DNA from 2 places in the Psychromonas sp. genome. Region 1 is predicted to be linked to the other one. Evidence: predicted binding sites of a transcription regulator. Region 1 holds the regulator's gene; the other holds the start of a gene.
What was found. The regulator FliA, encoded in region 1, starts transcription of late flagellar genes. The targets are predictions, from matches to a motif close to CTAAAGNTNNNNNNNNNNNNGCCGATA.
Positions count from the first base shown of each region.

Region 1 (3,421 bases):
AGATTGCTAAAATCGGTGCAGAAGTCGCTTCTTTGCGTAAATTACTAGAGCACCAGGTCTCAGGTTTGATGTGGCAGGAGATGGAGCGTAAAGAGCCGATTAGAGCAATGGTTATCAAATGGTTAAGCAGTGCTGGTTTTTCCAACGATATAGCAGATCAACTTGCGAGTTATATCCCAGAAGACGCTTCAGCTACTGAAATTCAGGATTATATTCAGGCATTATTACAAGATAAGATTTGTATTGGCAAAAATGAAATTTTAGCTCAAGGCGGGGCTATTGCTCTGTTAGGTCCTACTGGGGTTGGTAAAACGACGACTATTGCTAAACTTGCCGCGCAATTTGCGATGAAATATGGTGCAGATCAAGTTGCACTCATTACAACGGATACTTATCGTATTGGCGCACATGAACAGTTAGCAACTTATGGTAAAATTATGGGCTGCAGCGTCCGTGTAGCAAAAGATGCAGATGAACTTTCGGAGATTTTATATCAGTTTAGAGAAAAACGTCTGGTGCTTATTGATACTGCTGGTATGGGGCAGCGCGATGTCAGGCTCTCAGAGCAATTAGATACACTAATGCGTAATAGCCGAGTTAATATTCGCAGCTATTTGGTGATCTCCTCTACAGCGCAACGCAGAGTTATTGAAGAAGCGCTCGAACACTTTAAACGTATTGCACTTTCTGGCTGCATATTAACCAAAGTAGATGAAAGTATTGGTTTAGGGGAAGTGCTTAGCGTTACCATGCAGCATGCATTACCAATTAGCTATGTGACAACCGGGCAGAGAGTGCCTGAAGATATCGAAATAGCCAAAACTGAAAATTTAATCAGTGGCACATTAGATATGATGAATCAGTTATTTGAACAACAGCAACACCAATGGTTTAGTAGCTTTGATAACGAATAAGCTTTATTGGGTATATTGAATTAACAATTTAAGATAATGAGTAATATAATGATTTCAGATCAAGCAAGCGGCTTAAGAAGAATGAAAAACAACCAAGTGAAAGTAGTTGCTATCACAGGTGGTAAAGGTGGTGTTGGTAAAACTAACGTTACTTTGAATATGGCAGTTTCGCTTGCACAAAGAGGCAAGCGTGTTTTAGTGCTTGACGCCGATTTAGGACTTGCAAATGTCGATGTATTATTAGGTATTCGTGTGACCAAAAACCTGTCTCATGTTTTATCTGGTGAATGCACTTTAGATGAGGTGATTGTGACTGGCCCTGAAGGAGTGATGATTGTTCCTGCAACCTCTGGTACTCAGTCTATGGTTGAGTTAACTGATGTAGAACATGCCGGCTTGATTCAAGCATTTAGCTCCTTGCAAACACCGATTGACATGTTATTAATTGATACTGCTGCAGGCATCTCTAATATGGTTGTTAGTTTTGCACAAGCTGCGCAAGATGTGGTAATGGTTGTTTGTGATGAGCCTACATCAATTACCGATGCCTATGCGTTGATTAAAATATTAAGTAAACAAAACGGTGTTTACCGTTTTAAAATTGTCGCCAATATGGTGCGTAGTCTCCGTGAAGGGCAAGACTTGTTTACTAAACTTACACGTGTAACCGATCGCTTTTTAGATGCCTCATTAGAGCTGGTTGCATGTATTCCATTTGATGGTAATGTGCGTCAAGCCGTTCGCAAACAAAAGGTTGTTGTGCAGGCGTTCCCGAAAACGCCGGCTTCTCTTGCATTCAAAGCGTTGGCAAATCGGGCCTGTGATTGGCCTATTCCACATCAACCTGGCGGACACCTTGAATTCTTTATTGAGAAATTGTTGCTTAATAATGTTGATGAAATGAGAGAGCTTCTATAAGTGATAAAAGCGCAAGGCTATTACAACAATACTTCTGATTTAATTGAGCGTCACGCTGAATTAGTGAAAAAAATAGCCTACCATCTAATGGCTAGACTGCCTGCAAGCGTGCTTGTGGATGATCTGGTGCAATCTGGCATGATTGGTTTATTAGAAGCAGCAAGAAACTTTGACGGTAGTAAAGGTGCCAGTTTTGAAACATTTGCCGGGATCCGTATACGTGGTGCAATGTTAGATGAGATGCGCAGAGGCGACTGGGTGCCTCGTTCTGTACATAAAAATAGTCGTAATATTGCCAGTGCAATTGCAGATGTGGAAAAACGCACCGGACGAGATGCTAAAGAGGCAGAAGTTGCAAAGCAGCTAAACGTTTCATTGCTTGAATACCAACAAATGTTACGTGATGTAAATTGCGCAAAACTAGTGGCGTATGAAGATCTGGCCGGTTCAGAAGAGGGGCTGACTGGAGTATCTGAAAATAATGACAGCACTTTTAACGAAGTGAGTGAAAATGAGTTTTCAAGTAAACTGGTAGCGATGATTAAACAGTTACCGGAGCGTGAGGCATTGGTACTGTCATTATATTATGATGAAGAATTAAATTTAAAAGAGATTGGTTTGGTGCTTGATGTCAGTGAGTCTAGAGTTAGTCAAATTCATAGTCAGGCACTGCATCGCTTAAAGGCGAAAGCGCAAGCAGCATAGATTCTAAGCAATATTGGTGGTTTGATAAGAGATGAGTCACAGTTGCACCAAGAAGCTTAGAAATCGAAGGTTATTATTGTGTATTTTATTTATATTTACTTATATTTATTTTAAGTAAATAAATTGAAAGATAAGTTTTTACTTAGGGGAATGTTTTGGATAGAAAAATGAAAGTTTTGATTGTTGATGATTTTTCAACAATGAGAAGAATAATCAAGAATTTGTTACGAGATCTTGGTTTTACAAACACGTTTGAAGCCGATGATGGTAATACTGCTTTGCCAATGCTTAAAGAGGGTGATTTTGAGTTTGTGGTAACAGACTGGAATATGCCAATTATGCAGGGCATTGATCTTTTAAAAGAGATCCGCAAAGATCCTAAATTAAAACATTTACCTGTTTTGATGGTAACAGCTGAAGCAAAACGTGAACAGATTATTGAAGCTGCTCAAGCTGGTGTAAATGGTTATATTGTAAAACCCTTTACTGCGGGCACATTAAAAGAAAAGCTAGATAAAGTTTTTGAACGATTAGGTTAAAAGGAGTTGAGAATGGCAAATGAATTAATGCCGTTACTCTCACTCTCACAAGCAAAAGCACTAGTCGCTCATTTAGAAGCGCAAGATATAAGTGCCGCAAATGAAATTGTAGAGAGTGCCAGTATAGCAACTGTAAATGAAGATGTTGTTTTTGATAAAGTTGGTGAATTAACACGTGAATTACATGATGCATTATTGAGCTTTCAAAATGATACTCGATTACTTGATATGGCAGGACAGGATATTCCCGATGCCAAAGATCGCCTAAATTATGTAATTGAAATGACAGATAAAGCTGCTAATAAAACCATGGATGCAGTTGATACTTGCTTGCCCATTGCCGAT
Region 1 is NZ_CEZLMY010000056.1:8,716-12,136, forward strand. Features, by position in the region: partial or broken gene flhF (flagellar biosynthesis GTPase FlhF) at 1-914, shown strand, start outside; gene AC4GME_RS09490 (MinD/ParA family protein) at 963-1,832, shown strand; gene AC4GME_RS09495 (RNA polymerase sigma factor FliA) at 1,833-2,537, shown strand; gene cheY (chemotaxis response regulator CheY) at 2,693-3,076, shown strand; gene AC4GME_RS09505 (protein phosphatase CheZ) at 3,089-3,421, shown strand, end outside.

Region 2 (3,421 bases), on a different contig from region 1:
TATGCGTGATTCCAACTTCTCTCCTGTCTGTTTTTTTATTGAAGTCTGCATGGTCGCATCCATAATATCGCGATGCTTTAACTCCTCTAAATAAGGCTCCGCATAATCAAACTCGCCAATATCTAATAATGAGAAAAGGCTTTCGCATAATAAGGTGCTGTCAAACTCAGTAATTGGGTTTTCATTACTTTGTAAGGTGCTCAAGATTCTGCGTTTTGCTTTTAATGGTTCATCCAGTGCAAACAATACTTTTGCCTGGCAGATCTTATCAAAGTTATTGAAATCAAAGTTTTTATTTTGCCCCTCTTCAAAGCGGCTTTGATACAGTGCCGAGTTCACCTGTTTTAATATTGTTTTTCGTTCACTGATATCTTCTTGAACCATGGCGTAATCAATAATGCTGCGAATATAATTTGCTAAATGGCAGGGGTCAGGATAAAAAGAGTTGCGGCTGAGTTGTAATATTGCCGAGTAACTAGAAAGCATTATTTTATGTTCATTCATCTCATTGGCGAGTAGTGCAACCTCTTGATGGCGTTCAATACTGTGGTGGGTAATATTGGCCGAATGGGTGAGCATATTTAATGCTTTGTTAAGCTTGCCTGTTTTTTGGTATGCGCGTGCTAACCATTGATATGCTTCCATCTGCAGGGGAGAGTTATCAATAACCGTTTTTAAAAGTTTAATCGCTTCCGGGTATTTATTTTGTAAATAGTAGGCTTTACCTAAACTGATGCTTGCTCTTACTAACGGGCGCTGATCGACCAGTGGCTTTAATATTCTCTCTGCAGCGTTGTACTGCTCTGTCTGGATAAAAATATCAGCTAATAAGTTTTTACATAATGCTCTAAATTTCGGTTCTGTTTTAATTTTTTCCTTACACAGAGAGATTGCTTGAGGGTACTCTTTTTCCTGTAAGGCATCAAAAATATCGGCTAAGACCATTTTTTTTTGAGCGGCTTTGCTTAGTCGATTAAATAGTTGAGTTTGTGAAAAAGGCTTCATTAAATAATCATCTGGTGATTTTTCAATGGCTGTCAGCACCATCCCTTTATTATTATCACCTGTGATAATAAAGCATAATGAAGCGTTTGGAATAAGCTGATTATTACGCAGGTAATCAATTAGCTGAGATCCGTTTTTCCCTGAACCTAGATTGTAATCTACAAGGTATATATCAAATACTTTGCGGTGAGCGAGTTTAACTGCACCCTCAGCGCTATCCGTAAAACTGATATTTTTGGCGCCTTGACTGGAGAGCATCGTTTTGAGCATGATATGAAATGCTTTTTGATCATCAACAATCAGAATGCTTTTATTCTTGTAGCTAAACATCGGTAATTAGATTTCACTCTTTAGTTTATTTTGATGACTAAGTGTAGGTAATCGTGAATAAGAATGCAGTAATAATAATAATTGGATCACTAAGTTGTGATACTGAATTAAATTTGTAGACTTGAATATTAGAATTAAAGAGGTAGTGGCCGAAGTAAAGAGAAGATTGAAATGGTGGAGGGAGGTGGATTCGAACCACCGAAGCTTACGCGGCAGATTTACAATCTGCTCCCTTTGGCCACTCGGGAACCCCTCCTTCATTTCGCGGAGAATAATATCAGATATTTTCCACTTGTGAAGCCTAAAAAAGAAAAAAACATTAAATAAAATCAGTTTGTTGCCGATAACTCTAAATATCTAGCATAAATAAACAAAGTCGTATGAATATTAAACAAACTGAAAGTGGATTATTGATTAACGAGTGGCAATTAGGGCTGCAGCTAAACAGTGCTGTGCATAATGGCACGCGTGATAAATTTAATCTGTTACTTAGTTTGTTATCAGATGATGCTCGAGATTTTGCTGAATTTACTTTCAGGCAAGCTAAAGAAGATGTTTTACCTGAACAAGCATTACGTGAAACTCTGTTTTTACCTGAAGCTCAGCCTTTGCTAAATAAAGGTATTTCGCTGCAGCAAGCTACAAGTTTAAATGAAGATTTGCACAATAAGGATTTCACCAGCATCCGTTTAAAACAGCTATTAAACAACGAAGCACTGTTATCTCGCAATGTAACAGGCGATATCCCTAGTGATATAATAGATAACTTACCATTATTGTCACAAAATCGCTTAACGGCTCAGCAGGGAACAACGGAGACGATTAAGCAGGTTGAGTCTCAGACAGCAGAAGGGGTTGGTGTTGATTTAATGGCGCAATATAAAGCCTTGGATCTAGATAATAAGCCAATTAAAGTGACTTATATGTAGTGAGGAGTTGCTCCTTATAATAAAGCTGAAAATGATTGATAGCAGCTCTTTCGTTTATACAATTAATAAAAATCCCTTCTAGTAATAGTTCCGTAACTATTTCAATTCTATATAAAATATCTTCTTTTTGCTTTGACTCTAGCTTTTACCGTCGTTTAATATGGCTATTTATACCCAAACCACTTTCAGAGGCTCGGACGGATGTTAGGATAAAGCAAGACGCAACCATCTTCTGGTCGCTTGACTATCTATTTAAAAACACAAATTGGTAAAAAGGAATATTTATGGCGATTGGTTTTTTTGCTGTATTTGATGATATCGCTGCCTTGTTAGATGATGCAGCGATGATGAGTAAGATCGCCACCAAAAAAACAGCAGGCGTGTTAGGAGACGATCTTGCTGTTGGTGCTGAGAAAGCATCTGGTTTTCCTGCCACTAGGGAGTTACCGGTATTATGGGAAATCACAAAGGGCTCACTGCGCAATAAACTTATTATCTTGCCCATCGCTTTTCTGTTAAGTGCGTTTGCATCTTGGATTATCATTCCGATCTTAATGGTCGGCGGGCTTTATCTTGCATTTGAAGGAGCCGAAAAAATATATGAGTACTTTGTGCCTGAACAGCACACAATCGCAGAAGTTCAGTGCTTATCAGAGCAAGAAATATTGCACTATGAGGCTAAAAAAGTTAAATCGGCAATTTTTACCGATTTTATCTTATCAATTGAAATTATTGTTATTGCCTTGGGGACAGTATTGGGACAACCACTTGTACTGCAAGTCATCGTTGTGTCATTTGTTGCGCTGTTAGCAACAATAGGGGTTTATGGCTTTGTTGCGTTGCTGGTCAGAATGGATGATCTAGGTTTTAAAATAATCGCCTTCTCAAAGAAAAGAAGTCGGTTCTTAATGGTTATTGGTGAGATGCTAGTAGCTGCGTTGCCTAGGGTGATTAGATTGTTAACGATTATTGGTACGTTAGCTATGCTGCTCGTTGCTGGAGGTATATTTGTCCATAATGTCCATTTTATTCATCAATCCTTACTATTTATGCCGAGTATGCTCGCTGAGTTAGTAACAGGCTTAGCGATAGGTATACTGGTTTTATTTTTTGAAAAGTTGTTTATAAAAATTAAAAATAAGTAGCAATAGCATTGC
Region 2 is NZ_CEZLMY010000082.1:7,492-10,912, reverse strand. Features, by position in the region: gene AC4GME_RS11525 (tetratricopeptide repeat protein) at 1-1,335, opposite strand, end outside; tRNA gene AC4GME_RS11520 (tRNA-Tyr) at 1,508-1,591, opposite strand; gene AC4GME_RS11515 (VC2046/SO_2500 family protein) at 1,716-2,264, shown strand; gene AC4GME_RS11510 (DUF808 domain-containing protein) at 2,549-3,409, shown strand.
Region 2: the regulator FliA is predicted to act here: its motif matches at 1,655-1,681, upstream of AC4GME_RS11515 (VC2046/SO_2500 family protein).